4 regions of the Pseudomonas sp. AC242 genome follow, and region 1 is predicted to be linked to each of the others. Evidence: predicted binding sites of a transcription regulator. Region 1 holds the regulator's gene; each other region holds the start of a gene.
The links. The regulator FliA, encoded in region 1, starts transcription of late flagellar genes. The targets are predictions, from matches to a motif close to CTAAAGTTTNNNNNNNNNNNGCCGNTAA.
Positions count from the first base shown of each region.

Region 2: ACZZ0A_RS26385 (methyl-accepting chemotaxis protein) is a predicted target of FliA. The motif match lies at 2,002-2,029, and genes of this name have one in related genera.
Region 3: ACZZ0A_RS18400 (methyl-accepting chemotaxis protein) is a predicted target of FliA. The motif match lies at 1,185-1,212, and genes of this name have one in related genera.
Region 4: ACZZ0A_RS20485 (methyl-accepting chemotaxis protein) is a predicted target of FliA. The motif match lies at 1,814-1,841, and genes of this name have one in related genera.

Region 1 covers NZ_OZ409873.1:1,030,830-1,034,719, forward strand. Annotated here, with positions in the region: gene flhF (flagellar biosynthesis protein FlhF) at 1-210, shown strand, start outside; gene fleN (flagellar synthesis regulator FleN) at 327-1,157, shown strand; gene fliA (RNA polymerase sigma factor FliA) at 1,154-1,894, shown strand; gene ACZZ0A_RS04690 (chemotaxis response regulator CheY) at 2,061-2,432, shown strand; gene ACZZ0A_RS04695 (protein phosphatase CheZ) at 2,451-3,239, shown strand; gene ACZZ0A_RS04700 (chemotaxis protein CheA) at 3,294-3,890, shown strand, end outside.
Region 2 covers NZ_OZ409873.1:5,836,702-5,840,591, forward strand. Annotated here, with positions in the region: gene ACZZ0A_RS26370 (TonB-dependent siderophore receptor) at 1-250, opposite strand, end outside; gene ACZZ0A_RS26375 (FecR domain-containing protein) at 339-1,340, opposite strand; gene ACZZ0A_RS26380 (sigma-70 family RNA polymerase sigma factor) at 1,340-1,840, opposite strand; gene ACZZ0A_RS26385 (methyl-accepting chemotaxis protein) at 2,145-3,890, shown strand, end outside.
Region 3 covers NZ_OZ409873.1:4,099,936-4,103,825, forward strand. Annotated here, with positions in the region: gene ACZZ0A_RS18400 (methyl-accepting chemotaxis protein) at 1-1,070, opposite strand, end outside; gene ACZZ0A_RS18405 (transporter) at 1,347-2,369, shown strand; gene ACZZ0A_RS18410 (inorganic phosphate transporter) at 2,595-3,890, shown strand, end outside.
Region 4 covers NZ_OZ409873.1:4,588,628-4,592,517, forward strand. Annotated here, with positions in the region: gene ACZZ0A_RS20475 (TMEM165/GDT1 family protein) at 86-670, shown strand; gene ACZZ0A_RS20480 (M48 family metallopeptidase) at 795-1,613, opposite strand; gene ACZZ0A_RS20485 (methyl-accepting chemotaxis protein) at 1,877-3,890, shown strand, end outside.

The DNA.
Region 1 (3,890 bases):
GGCGAAGTGTTGAGCCTGGCGATCAGTCATGAATTGCCGGTCGCGTACCTGACCGATGGCCCACGGATTCCGGATGATTTGCATCTGCCGCGTCGTCATCAACTGGTCAGCCGCGCCGTCAGCGTGCAAATGCAGGAAGAACCCAGCGAAGAAGCCATGGCTGACATGTTCGCTGATATCTATCACAGCCCGACCAAGCAGGTAGGCTGAGGTATTCATGAACAGTTTTTGTACCTACATCGATGGTCTGCCATGCATTGTTCCGGTTGTGAACGCGCAGCCAGTAATGTGGCCTCCGTCTATGCAAGACAAGGTAAAGAAATAACATGGGCAGCATGCATCCCGTACAGGTGATCGCGGTGACCGGCGGCAAAGGTGGCGTCGGCAAGACTAACGTGTCAGTGAACTTGTCGCTGGCGCTGGCAGAGCTTGGCCGTCGGGTCATGCTGCTGGACGCCGACCTCGGTCTGGCGAACGTTGACGTATTGTTGGGGCTGACCCCTAAGCGCACGCTGGCCGACGTCATCGAAGGCCGTTGCGAATTGCGCGACGTGCTGTTGCAAGGCCCCGGTGGCATTCGCATCGTGCCGGCGGCGTCCGGCACGCAGAGCATGGTCCACCTGAGTCCGGCGCAACACGCCGGCCTGATTCAGGCGTTCAGCGACATCGGCGACAATCTCGACGTATTGGTGATCGACACCGCTGCGGGTATTGGTGACTCGGTAGTCAGTTTCGTGCGCGCAGCCCAGGAAGTGTTGCTGGTGGTCTGCGACGAGCCGACGTCCATTACCGACGCCTACGCGCTGATCAAATTGCTCAACCGCGATTACGGCATGAACCGCTTCCGCGTCCTCGCCAACATGGCGCAGAGCCCGCAGGAAGGGCGCAACCTGTTCGCCAAGTTGACCAAGGTCACGGATCGCTTCCTTGACGTGGCCCTACAATATGTCGGCGCCGTGCCTTACGACGAAAGCGTGCGTAAAGCGGTGCAGAAGCAGCGTGCGGTGTATGAAGCCTTCCCGCGTTCCAAGTGCGCACTGGCGTTCAAGGCGATCGCGCAGAAGGTCGACACCTGGCCGCTGCCCGCCAACCCGCGTGGCCACCTTGAGTTTTTCGTCGAGCGCCTCGTGCAGCAAACGGCAGGGCCCGTGCTATGACCGCAAGCGGTATGAACTACTACAAGAAGTCGGCACGTGACGCGCAGTACGAACTGATCGAGCGTTACGCGCCACTGGTCAAACGCATTGCCTACCACTTGCTGGCGCGTTTGCCGGCGAGTGTGCAGGTCGAAGACCTGATCCAGGCCGGAATGATCGGTCTGCTCGAAGTCTCGACCAAATATGACGCCAGCAAAGGCGCCAGTTTTGAAACGTACGCGGGCATTCGAATCCGCGGCGCGATGCTCGACGAAGTGCGCAAAGGGGACTGGGCGCCACGCTCGGTTCACCGCAATACCCGTATGGTCAGTGACGCAATTCGCTCAATTGAAGCTAAAACCGGCCGTGACGCTAAAGATCACGAGGTTGCAGCCGAACTCCAATTGAGTCTCGACGATTACTACGGGATTTTGAATGACACCTTGGGCAGCCGCCTGTTCAGTTTCGACGACCTGCTGCAGGACGGCGAACACGAAGGGCTGCACGAGGATGGCGCGAGTGCTCATCTTGAGCCGTCGCGCGATCTGGAAGATGAACGTTTCCAGGCTGCGTTGGCGGACGCGATTGCCAATTTGCCGGAGCGTGAGCGACTGGTGTTGGCGCTGTACTACGACGAAGAGCTGAACCTCAAGGAAATCGGTGAAGTCCTTGGCGTCAGTGAATCGCGGGTCAGCCAGTTACACAGCCAGTGCGCGGCCCGTTTGCGGGGGCGTTTGGGGGAGTGGCGAGCGCGCTGAAGGCGGTGTGGGGACACTGCGAACGAGGCTGGTGCGGTGATGAACGGCACCGGTCTTGCTCTGTTGTGCTCCAGACAGTCTTCGAGTGCTAAGCCGATTGATTGAAGTGGCGCGTCCAGGTGCTGGGCGCGTTTAAGACTGCTTGGAGGTCGAATTGAACAAAGACATGAAAATCCTCATCGTTGATGACTTCTCAACGATGCGGCGGATCATCAAGAACCTGCTGCGTGATCTTGGGTTCACCAACACCGTCGAGGCTGACGATGGCGTGACTGCCATTCCAGTGCTCAACAGCGGCAGCATCGACTTTCTGGTAACGGACTGGAACATGCCGGGCATGACCGGTATCGACCTGCTGCGCCACGTGCGTGCCGATGAAAAGCTCAAGCACCTGCCAGTGCTGATGGTGACTGCAGAAGCCAAGCGCGAGCAGATCATTGAAGCCGCTCAGGCCGGTGTAAACGGCTACGTAGTCAAACCTTTCACGGCTCAGGCGTTGAAAGACAAAATCGAGAAGATTTTCGAACGCATCGGCTGATGAACGCGCGGGGGAGCTATGGAGCATAACGAATCTTCACAGGGCGATTTCGAGTCGACCCTGAAAAAACACGCGGTCGAACTGGTCGAAAGCCTTGAAAAAGGCAGGTTCGGCGACGCTGTGCAACTGATCCATGAGCTCAATCAGACCCGTGACCGTGGCCTGTACCAGGAAGTGGGCAAGCTCACACGTGAACTGCACAGTGCGATCGTCAACTTCCAGATCGACCCGAACATGCCGCAGGCCGAGGAAGTGTCGCAAATCACCGACGCCACCGAACGCCTGGGCTATGTGGTCAAGCTGACAGAGGCCGCGGCCAACCGCACCATGGATCTGGTGGAAAGCGCCACGCCGGTGGTCAACAGTCTGGCTGATGAAGCCCAGACCTTGAGCGCCGATTGGGGCCGCTTCATGCGTCGCGAGGTCGGGGCTGAAGAGTTCCGTGAACTGGCGCGCCGGGTCGACGGTTTTCTGTCACGCAGCAGCACGGACAACCGTGCGGTGTCGAGCAATCTCAACGACATCCTGCTGGCCCAGGATTACCAGGACCTGACCGGTCAGGTGATCAAGCGTGTGACCCAACTGGTCACCGAAGTCGAAAGCAATTTGCTCAAACTCGTGCTCATGGCCAGTCAGGTCGACCGCTTTGCGGGCATCGAACATGACCGCGCCGCGATGCTTGCAGAAAAAGATCCACAAAAACATCTCTCGCAGGGTGAAGGTCCGCAGATTCATGCCGATAAACGAGAAGACGTTGTGTCCGGTCAGGACGATGTGGACGATTTGTTATCCAGCCTCGGGTTCTAGAGTTTTGGAATTTTAGGTTTTTTGGGTTTTTAGACCTGTAGGAGCACCCCATTAATGAGCTTCGGCGCCGATGAAGAGATCCTTCAGGATTTCCTGGTTGAGGCCGGCGAGATTCTTGAGCAACTGTCCGAACAACTGGTCGAGCTGGAAAGCCGTCCGGATGACGCAGATCTGCTCAACGCAATTTTTCGCGGTTTCCACACTGTAAAAGGGGGCGCCGGCTTCCTTCAGCTCAATGAGCTGGTGGAGTGCTGTCACATCGCCGAAAACGTGTTCGACATCCTGCGCAAGGGTGAGCGTCGCGTTGATGCAGAACTGATGGACGTTGTCCTCGAAGCACTGGACGCGGTGAACAGCATGTTCACTGAGGTTCGTGAGCGTGCTCCGATCACCGCCGCCACCCCGGAACTGCTGGCCGCCCTGGCGCGTCTGGCCGAACCGCAATCGGCGGACGAAGCCCCGGCTTCGCCAGTGGCCGAGATGATCGAAGAGCTGGTCGTCGAAGGCGACGCGTCGGGCGACATCACCGATAACGAATTTGAACAGCTGCTGGATTCGCTGAACGCCGTCAAGGCTGAAGCGGAAGCCCCGGCCGCTGCTGCACCTGCGCAAACGGCCAGTGAAGCTGCGAGCGATGAAATCACCGATGCC
Region 2 (3,890 bases), 4.8 Mb from region 1:
GCTGCGGGGTCGTCGACAACGTGATGCCAGCCTGACGTGCAAATTGATTCAGCGCCTCACCCAACGGGCCCGCTGCAATGTTGTAGCGATGGCTGAGTTCACTGGCCGCTGGATTATCCGCCATGCTCAAACCGGGCATCACACCAACGCCCAGCACCGTGGAAAAAAGCGCTGCCCGAACGGCGTGGCGCAACAGGCCCGATTCTGCAGTTAAATTCAGAGTGTTCTTACAGGTGGCGCGGACAGTCATTGTAGGTTTCCGTAGGAAGTCGCAAACGCTTGAATTGAAGTGCTTACTGACTAAGCCGGACCTGCAGCGAAAACCCGCCAAAATAATTTCAGGCAACGCGCTCCAGCGTCACCCACCAACGCGTGCGATAGCGCAATTGCACCGGCAACGTCTGCGGCAGAATCGCCAACAGCTTGTCGGTGTCTTCCAGGCGGAATACGCCGGACAGACGCAACTCGGAAACGTCAGACGCACAACTCAGAAAGCCCTGACGATAACGGCTGACTTCGCTGAGAAAATCACCCAGACGCATATTGCGCGTGACGATCAAGCCGTCGACCCAAGCGCCAGCATCCATAGCCAGCGGCGGTGCAGGGCGAACCCGATGGTGATCGATCAGATAACTCTGCCCGGCCAATGCTTCCACCGAAGTGCCGCCGGAGCGGATCGCAACCTGACCATGGGTGACGCTGAGCCGAGTGCAATCATGTTCCTGACGCAGGATGAATCGGGCATCGAAAGGTTCATAAGTACCGTGACGGTTTTGTATCCGCAGCGGCCGATCAGACGGCGCGCCCTCGTCGGAGCCGCCACAGGTGACAATAATTTCGCCGCGCGTCAGTTTGATCAGCCGCTGCTGTGCGGTGTAATCCAGATCCACTGCACTCGCGGTGTTCAGTTCGATCCGCGTGCCATCCGGCAACTGAAAGCCGCGCCGCTCGCCCGTCGCCGTAGCGTAATCGGCGCTCCATTGCTGCCACGCGGCCGTGTCTTTGGCCAGCCACGCGGCGGAGCCCATCAGCAATGCGCCAGACAACAGCTTCAAGGCCTGTCGCCGGCCAAGACCCTGAGCACTGTTTTCCAGGGTGTTGAACGCCACTTGCGCACCGGGCACCGCACGCAGGTTATTGCTCAACTCGGCTTGCAGCGACTGCACCCGTTGCCAGGCCAGTTCGTGCTCATGGTGTTCGGCGCGCCACTGTTCGCACTGGCGATTCAACCGCGGGTTGCCATGGTTGTTGCGCAAGCGCAGCAGCCAATGGATGGCTTGTTTGACTACGTGCTGTCGAGGCTCGGCGCGGCGACCGACTGAGACGTTATCCACCGGCATCAGCTTTCATACCGCAGCACATAGCAGTGATACAGGGCGTCGGCGACGTAACGTTCAACCGAACGCAGGGAAAGCCCCATCTGTTCGGCGATCTGCTTGTGGGTTAAACCTTCGCACTGCGCCAGCAGAAAGGCCTGACGCACTTTCGGCTTCAGTCCTTCAAGCATGCGCGCGATGCTCTCCAGCAATTCGATCACCAGCGCCCGGGCTTCGGCACTCGGTGTTTCTGCTTCAGGCAAATGGGCGATCGTTTCGAGATAGGCACGTTCGATTTCCTCTCGGCGCCAATGATCGATCACCAACCCACGTGCAATCGTGCGCAGGAAGGCGCGAGGCGACTTGAGTTCGAGGCGTTCGGTGCGCTGCAGCAGGCGCAGGAAAGTGTCCTGCGCCAGATCCGCCGCATCTGCCGCATTGCCCAGCCGCTCGCGCAGCCAAGCGTTAAGCCAGCCGTGATGACTACTGTAAAGCGCCTGTACTGCAAACTCAGGTGAGGACATCAACGCCAACGTCACAAATGATAATTACTCGCATTGTCATCAAGGGTTACGAAATTTGCAACTGCCACCCGAACATCAACCCTGAAAAACATCGGGGCGAACGCTCTGGCACGCCGTTCGGCGGGAATCCTGCAGAAACGCCATCCATTTCCCGCTCAACCCTAAGATTTCTCCGACACGTGCCGACAGACTGGTGAGACATGCGTGCACCAAATCAGAGCAGCCGTTAGAACGCTGCCTGCGCTGTACATGGAATGTTGCATCCGGAACGCATCCCCACTTTTGGCATAAGAAGTCCCATGAAATGAATCTCAAGTTCAGCCATAAAATCCTGTTGGCCGCCTCGGGCGTCGTGGTCCTGGCGTTCGCGCTGTTCACCCTCTACAACGACTACCTGCAGCGAAACACCATTCGCCAGAACCTTCAGTCCTCCGTGCAGCAGGCCGGTGACCTGACCGCCAGCAGCGTGCAGAACTGGATGAGCGGGCGGATTCTGGTGCTGGAAAACCTCGCGCAGAACGTTGCCCATCAGGGCAAGGACGCGGACTTCCCGGGTCTGGTCGATCAACCAGCGTTCACTTCGAACTTCCAGTTCACCTACGTCGGTCAGGCCAACGGTGTGTTCACCCAGCGTCCTGACGCGAAGATGCCGGACGGCTACGACCCGCGTCAGCGTCCTTGGTACAAACAAGCCGTGGTCGCTGACAAAACCATGCTGACGCCGCCGTACATGGCAGCGGTTGGCGGGTTAGTGGTAACCATCGCCATGCCGGTGAAAAAGAACGGCGAGCTGCTTGGCGTGGTCGGTGGTGACCTGAGCCTGGAAACCCTGGTGAAGATCATCAACTCGGTGGACTTCGGTGGTCTTGGCCACGCGTTCCTGGTCAGCGCCGACGGCCAGGTGATCGTCAGCCCGGACAAAGATCAGGTCATGAAAAACCTGAAAGACATCTACCCGAACACCAGCGTGCGCATCGAGAAGGGCAACCAGAACGTGGTGCTCAATGGCCAGGAACGTATTCTGTCGTTCACCCCGGTGAGCGATCTGCCGAATGCGCAGTGGTACATCGGTCTGTCGATTGATCGCGATAAAGCCTACGCCGCACTCAGCCAATTTCGCACCTCGGCGCTGATCGCGATGTTTGTTGCTGTGGCTGCGATTGCGCTGCTGCTGAGCCTGTTGATCAATGTCCTGATGCGTCCGCTGACCACCATGGGTCGTGCGATGCAGGACATTGCTCAGGGCGAAGGCGATCTGACCCGTCGTCTGGTGGTTGAGAGCAAAGACGAATTCGGTGAATTGGGCAGCGCATTCAACCAGTTCGTTGAACGGATTCACGCGTCGATTTCCGAAGTGTCCTCGGCAACCCGCCATGTGCATGACTTGTCGCAGCGCGTGATGGCGTCGTCCAATGCTTCGATCGTCGGTTCCGACGAACAAAGCGCGCGCACCAACAGCGTGGCTGCCGCGATCAACGAGTTGGGCGCCGCCACTCAGGAAATCGCGCGCAACGCCGCCGATGCTTCGCAACACGCGAGCGGCGCCAGCGAGCAGGCTGATGACGGTCGTCAGGTAGTCGAGCAGACGATTCAAGCGATGACCGAGTTGTCGCAGAAAATCAGCCTGTCGTGCACGCAGATTGAAACCCTGAATGCCAGCACCGACAACATCGGCCACATCCTTGATGTGATCAAAGGCATCTCGCAACAGACCAACCTGCTGGCGCTCAACGCGGCGATCGAAGCTGCGCGTGCCGGTGAAGCCGGGCGTGGTTTTGCGGTGGTGGCGGACGAGGTGCGTAACCTCGCCCATCGCACCCAGGAGTCGGCGGAAGAGATCCACAAGATGATCACGTCGTTGCAGATCGGTTCGCGCGAAGCGGTGACCACGATGAACGCCAGTCAGGCGTCCAGCGAGCAGAGCGTGGAAGTGGCCAACCAGGCCGGTTTGCGTCTGGTCAGCGTGACCCAGCGTATCGGCGAAATCGACGGGATGAACCAGTCGGTGGCAGCGGCGACCGAAGAGCAGACCGCCGTGGTGGAAACCCTC
Region 3 (3,890 bases), 3.1 Mb from region 1:
GCGGTATTGGCGATTTCGCCGCGCATCTGCGTGATCGAGTGGATGGTGCTCTGCATGACCTTTTCACCCTGTTGGGCGGACTGATCAGCATCGTCGGCCGCACGCGCGGCATCGGCGGCGTGACGCGCCACTTCCTGCGCGGTGGCGGACATTTCGTTCATGGCCGTAGCGACTTGATCGGTGCGGTTGAACTGCTCGTTGGTGCCGCCAGCCATGGTCGTGGCGATCGCGTTCAACTCGCCGCTGGCGCTGTCCAGATCACTGGCGCTGCGCTGCAGACGGGTGAAGGTTTCGGCGAGAAAATCACGCAAGGTGTTGGCGGCAGCAGCGAGATTGCCCAGTTCATCCTGACGGTCGCTGACCACACGTTCGGCCAGTTTGCCGCGACTCAATTGGGTGACGTAATCGATGAGCTTGCGGATCGGCTCGACCAGGTTGCGGTTGACCAGCCACAGGCTGAGCAGGCCGATCAACAGGCCCGACGCGAGCATCACCAACAGCCCCAGCCACACAGTGCGATCAGCCTCGGCACTGATCAGCGCCGACTGCGCGGTGCCTTGCTTGCGCAACTCGGCGACCAGTTCGCTCATCTGATCGCTGGCGGCACGGTCAACGCCTTTGACCGCCGCGTCACCTGCCGTCGGATCACCACCGGCAGCCACGTAGGCATCGCGGCCCTTCTGATAGGCAGAACCCAACTGACGATGCTCATCACGCAAACGTTCGATGCGGTTTTTCAGGCTCGGCTCGAGACCTTTCTGGCCGGCCAGTTCACCGAGGATGTTCTGCACATCGCGCTGACGGTCTTCGAACTGCCCCCAGTACTTGGCCAGATCCGCCGGCTGCTTGCCGCGCAACAACACGTTTTTCCATTCCTGCACCTGCACCTTGAATTGCAGGTTGGCCTCATCGATCAATTGCGACGTGTGCAAGGGACCGGCGATCAACTGGCTGTAACTCTGCACGCCGTTGGACAGGAAATGAAAACAGGCCAGGGCAATCAACAGCACCGCCAACAGGCTGCCGCTCAGCAGAGCGAGAATTTGCGTTCTCAGGGATTTTTGCAGCATCGAAAGATACTCAGGACAAGGATGAGGCACGCCCGGTAAGGCGTGAAATTTTGCCGGACATCCATGTCGGCGAGCCTTGGCTCATGGCCAATAGCGCGCAACCTAACGCACCGGTGATCGGCGCGCCATATCGCTTCTTGAAGAAAATCCGACCGTCGGTAAGTCGCTGATTTGACGTCACTTTGCTGTCACATAAACGTCATGTGACATTGCGATGATGCGGCTCAGTGAACCTGCCATTTGCGTACCGACGCACCCTCCTCGCAGCGAGCCTCCATGAACCACAGCCTCGACATCAGTCATCGCGATCCTGATCTGTTTGGCCTGCTCTACGGCTATCGCTTCCTGCCCGGCGAACGTGGTCGCGAAGTCGATTCGGCCACAGCGTTGCGCTGTTTGCAGGACGACAGCGACAGCGGTGAATTCCTTTGGCTGCACCTCAATCTGGCGCATGCGGCGTGCGAGCGCTGGATGAAAAGTCATCTGCAATTGCCCGAAGAGTTTTTCGAGGCGCTGCACGAAGGCTCGCGCTCGACGCGCATCGAGCATGTCGATTCGGCGTTGCTGGCGGTGGTCAACGATGTGGTGTTCAACCTCAGCAGCATGGTCTCCTCGGACGTGTCGACGCTGTGGGTTTGTGTGCGCAGCAAACTGATCGTCAGTGCGCGTCTGCAACCGCTGCATTCGGTGGACAAACTGCGCTCGTCGGTGAAGGCCGGCGAGCGCTTTCGTTCCCCCTCGGAACTGCTTGTGCATCTGCTGCGCGATCAAGGCGAAGTGCTGACGCAGATCGTGCGCAAGACCAGCATGAGCGTCGATCAGGTCGAGGATGAATTGCTCTCCTCGCGGCTGTCGACCAACCGTGCCGAACTCGGCGCCAACCGGCGGGTGCTGGTGCGTCTGCAACGGCTGTTGGCGCTGGAGCCGGGTTCGTTATTGCGTTTGCTCAATCGGCCGCCGCCCTGGTTGCAGAAGGAGGACGTCAAGGAACTGCGCAAATCCACCGAGGAGTTTGCGCTGATCATCAACGACCTCACTGCACTGGGTGAGCGGATCAAACTGCTGCAGGAAGAGATCGCCGCCAACCTCAACGAACAGAGCAACCGCACGCTGTTTACTTTGACGGTGGTGACTGTGCTTGCGTTGCCAATCAACATCATTGCCGGTTTTTTCGGGATGAATGTGGGCGGGGTGCCGTTGTCGCAGGATCCGGAAGGGTTCTGGATTTTGGTCGCACTGGTGGCGACGTTTACCGTGATTGCCGGGCGTTGGGCGTTTCGCAAGCGCGGGGATTATTGACGCCTCAACGCTCGTTCCCATGCTCTGCGTGGGAATGCATCGAGTGACGCTCTGCGTCACAGGGGACGCGGAGCGTCCCGGGCGTCATTCCCACGCAGAGCGTGGGAACGAGCAGAAGACCGACGGTTGGGGTATTCAGCCAAACACTGACATGGCGCAGTCTCTCTGTAACATTCTGCAACGATCATGGGCGACATTCCTTCCCTCGCTCAGGATTGTCCTGCCATGGCTACTCCCTCCCTGACCGTCAGCCCCGCGTCCGCCCACAGTGGCAGGCCAGCCCTCGACAAGAAAACCGGTCCGTTCACCTACGTGATCTTTTTCGCCGTGTTGGCCATGGGGATGCTGTTCACCGCCTACAGCCTGATGCACGACATGCACGAACTCGGCACGGTGGTCACCACGTGGACGCCGTTTCTGTTGCTCGGTGTGGCGCTGCTGATTGCCCTGGGCTTTGAGTTCGTCAACGGTTTCCACGACACCGCCAACGCCGTCGCGACGGTGATCTACACCCACTCGCTGCCGCCGAACGTGGCGGTGGTCTGGTCGGGTTTCTTCAACTTCCTCGGCGTGCTGCTTTCGAGCGGCGCGGTGGCGTTCGGCATCATCGCTTTGCTGCCGGTGGAATTGATTCTGCAGGTCGGTTCTTCCGCCGGTTTCTCGATGATTTTCGCCCTGCTGATCGCGGCGATCCTGTGGAACCTCGGCACCTGGTGGCTGGGTTTGCCGGCGTCGTCGTCACACACTTTGATCGGTTCAATCATCGGCGTCGGCGTGGCGAATGCCTTGATGCACGGCCGTGACGGCACCAGCGGGGTCGACTGGGCGCAGGCGACCAAGATTGGATACGCCTTGTTGCTCTCGCCGCTGGTGGGTTTCGGTTGCGCGGCGCTGTTGCTGTTGGCGCTACGCGCGTTCGTGAAAAATCGTTCGCTGTACAAGGCCCCGGAAGGCAACACCCCGCCGCCATGGTGGATTCGCGGGTTGCTGATTCTGACCTGCACCGGCGTGTCCTTCGCTCACGGCTCCAACGACGGCCAGAAAGGCATGGGCCTGATCATGCTGATTCTGGTCGGCACGCTGCCGATGGCTTACGCCTTGAACCGCACCATGCCGGAAGAACAATCGCTGCAGTTTGCCGCCGTGGCGCAAGTCACCCAGCAAGCGCTGGTGAAAAGTGCACCGCTGCCGACGCCCGCCGATCCGCGTGCGGTGCTCTCCGATTACGTGCGCAGCAAGGACGCCACGCCACAACTGATCCCCGCCCTTGCCGCCCTCACCGGGCACATCGGCGAAGAGGTCAAAGGCTACGGTTCGCTGGCGAAAGTCCCGGCCGAAGCCATGGGCAACGTGCGTAACGACATGTACCTGGCCAGCGAAAGCATTCGCCTGATGGACAAGAACAAGGTCGGCAATTTCGACGCCGACACCAGCGGCAAACTGCAGTTGTTCAAACAGCAGATCGACAACGCCACGCGGTTTATTCCGCTGTGGGTGAAAATCGCCGTGGCCATCGCGCTC
Region 4 (3,890 bases), 3.6 Mb from region 1:
CAAGACCTATGACACGCACACCTTACCCGGGGCGGGAAGGCTGTACGTGTCATAGCCGTGTCGACCCGCCCCTTAGGAAATCCTGATGCTGGACTCGTTACTCGTTCCCACCGCAATCGTTGCCTTGGCCGAAATCGGCGACAAGACGCAACTGCTCGCGCTGATTCTTGCCGCTCGCTTCCGCAAACCCTGGCCGATCATTGCCGGTATTGTTGCCGCGACCCTGGCCAACCACGCAGCAGCCGGTGCGGTCGGCGCCTGGTTCGGCAGTTTCTTCTCGAATGCGACGCTGCACTGGATACTCGCCGCAAGCTTCACCGCCACTGCGCTGTGGACATTGGTCCCGGACAAAATGGACGACGATGAAACCAGCACCGCGCGCAAGTTCGGGCCTTTCCTTACCACGTTGATTGCGTTTTTTCTCGCCGAAATGGGCGACAAGACTCAGGTCGCTACGGTGATGCTCGCAGCACAATACCCGGATCTGTGGCTGGTGATTATCGGTACGACGGCGGGCATGTTGATTGCCAACGTGCCGGTGGTTCTGGCGGGTAATTTTGCTGCGGACAAACTGCCACTGACCCTGATCCGTCGCCTCGCGGCCTCGGCATTCATGATTCTGGCGATCGTTGCGGTGTACAAGGCAATGCAGAGCAGTGGCTGGGTTTAACCCTGAGAGAAGGATCGTTCCCACGCTCTGCGTGGGAATGCAGCCGGGGACGCTTTGCGTCCCTTTTGGAACGCGGAGCGTCCCTTGAGGCATTCCCACGCAGAGCGTGGGAACGATCACCGACTCAGGATTTAGGCGCTTGTTCGTACAGCGGCATGACCTTCGGAATCGCCGCCTGCAACGAGGCAATCCGGCTGGTCGAAGCCGGGTGAGTACTCATGAACTCCGGCGGCGAACCTTCCGACGCCTTGCTCATCTTGTTCCACAGAGTGATCGCGGCATTCGGGTTGTAGCCCGCACGAGCGGCCAGCTCCAGACCAATCAGGTCAGCTTCGTTTTCGTTGGCACGGCTGTTCGGCAGGGTCATGCCGTAGTTGGCCACGGTGTCGGCCAGCGCCAGACTGTCCTGCCCCAGACCGAGCAATGCACCTGCGCCCTGCTTGGCCATTTCAATCCCGTAAGCCTTGGACATCGCTTCACGACCGTGTTCGCGCAGGGCGTGGGCGATTTCATGGCCCATGACCGCGGCGATTTCATCGTCGGTGAGTTTCAGGCTGTCGATCAGCCCGGTGTAGAAAATGATCTTGCCGCCAGGCCCGCAGTTGGCGTTAAGTTCATCACTCTTGATCAGATTGACCTCCCACTGCCATTGCGCCGCATCCGGACGGAAATTCGGCGCCTGGGCGATCAGGCGGTTGGCAATCGCCTGAACCCGCTTGGCCTCGGGGCTGGTCTTGTCCAGCACACCTTTGCTGGAGGCCTCGCCGACGGTCTTCTGATACGACTGGGCATACATCTGGTCGACCTCTTGCGAGGACAGCATGCTGAACATGTACTGCTTGCGCTCCACCCCCACGGCGCCGCCGCTGGTGGTGTTGACCGACTGACAACCGGCCAGCAACAGCGCTGCGCTCAGTGCACTTACAACCAATGTCTTGTTCATTCAAAAGCTCCCTGAAAACCTGTCGCGTATCCTAGGCGGGTAATTGTATCGGCGCCAGATACAACGGACGTGTTGCAGCGACTTTCAGACGTTTCCCACTTGGCCTGTCGTAAAAAATTCACAGCCACCATCAAGCCCCGTGCAACTGCGTCGCGCACTGATCCATTTGCGACATCGGCTTTCAATTGCACCTGCTCGCACTCATGGCCCAATGCCGCCTGCCGATACATCAGCGCAGACGTCCTCTTGCGTGCGGAGCTCCCATGAAGTTCAAGTCGATCCAGTTTTCCGTTGCCGCCCTGGCCGGCGCCATCGTGCTCAGCGTGGTGGCCGCGCTGGTGCTGTATGCGCTGTTTTCCGGCGCGCGCACACAAGAAATGGTGCAGCAGCGCACTCAGGCGCAGTTCGAGCAAGTCATCGAACGGCGCCTGACTTCGCTGGCACAAACCCAGGTCAGCCAGATCCAGCGCGAACTCGAAGCGCCGCTGCTGATCGCCGGCGGTCTGGTGCGAGTCAACGCCCTGCTCGGTACGCCGGGCGCCGATGGCCAGCCGCGCCTGAGCGTCAGCCGCGAACAACTGATCAGCCTGATCAAAGAAAACGTCGAAAAGAACCCGAAGATTCTCGGCACTTACATCGGCTGGGAAAAGAACGCCCTGGACCACAATGACGCGGCCTACGTCGGCACCAGCGTGGTCGGTATCGATGCCGCCAACGGGCGCTTCCTGCCGTGGTGGTTCCGCAACGATGACGGCACCCTCGGCCTGGACAAACTGGTCGACGTTGACGACCAGAAAACCCTGTCCACCGGCGTGCGCGCCAGCGAGTACTACTTGTGCTCGAAGGAAACGAAGAAAGCCTGCGTGATCGATCCGGCGCCGTACAAGGTCGGTGACAAGATCGTCATGCTCGCCTCCTTTATTGAGCCGATCATGCTCAACGGCGCTTTCCAGGGCATTGTCGGCGCCGACCTGTCGGTGAACTTCATTCAGGAAATGCTCCTCGGCGCCAACCAGAAGTTGTACAGCGGCGCCGGGCAAATGGCGCTGATTGGCGGTAACGGGCGGATCGTTGCCTACACCAAAGACCCGAGCAAGTTCGGCGAAAAAGTCAGCGACATCCTCGACGCCGAACAAACCGCCAACATGGCCAATCTCAAGCGCGGCGAAGTGACTTACTCGGTGAACAAGGACAAGGGGCGCATCGAGTTGTACCTGCCATTCGGCATCGGCCAGACCGACGCGCGCTGGACGTTGATGTTGCAACTGCCGCTCAACGCGGTGATGGCGGATCTGCAAAAACTGCAGGCCGACCTCGATGCGCAACGCAAGTCCGACACGTTCGGCATGGCCATGGTCGGCCTGATCATCGCCGGCATTGGCTTGCTGGTGATCTGGCTGGTCGGCCACGGCATCGCCCGACCGCTGAAGCAAATGGTCGCGATGCTCAATGACATTGCTCAGGGTGAAGGTGATCTGACCCGACGCTTGAGCAGTGATCGCAGCGATGAATTGGGCTCGATCGCCAAGGGCTTCAATACCTTCCTCGCTAAATTGCAGGCGATGATCACCCAAGTGGTGACGTCGGTGCAGAGCGTCAGCGATTCTTCGGAACACACCGCCGACATTGCCATTCGCACCAACATCGGCATCCAGAAACAAATGGCCGAGATCGATCAAGTCGCCACGGCGGTGCAGGAAATGACCGCCACCGCCCAGGACGTCGCGCGTAACGCTACGCAGGCTGCGCAAGCGGCCAGCCATGCCGATCAGGCGGCGAGTCAGGGCATGCAGATCGTGCGTGACACGTCCGATTCGATTGGCGTGTTGGCGCTGGAAATCGGCAAGGCTGTCGATGTGGTGCAGACCTTGGCCAAGGACAGCGAGAACATCAACGCGATTCTCACGGCGATTCGCGGGATTGCCGAGCAGACCAATCTGCTGGCGCTGAACGCGGCGATTGAAGCGGCGCGTGCCGGCGAGCAGGGTCGCGGCTTTGCCGTGGTGGCGGATGAAGTGCGCAATCTGGCGCAGAAAACCCAGAAAGCCACTGAAGAAATCCAGTCCATGATCCAGCAACTGCAACAGGGCACCCGCGATGTCGTGCGGGTCATGGAGGACAGCCAGAACCGCACCGACGAAAGCGTGCAGCACGCGGCGAAAGCGGCTCAAGCACTGGAGACGATTACTCACGCGGTATCGGTAATCAACGACATGAACACGCAGATCGCTAGTGCGGCGGAAGAGCAGAGTGCAGTGGCGGATGACATCAATCGCA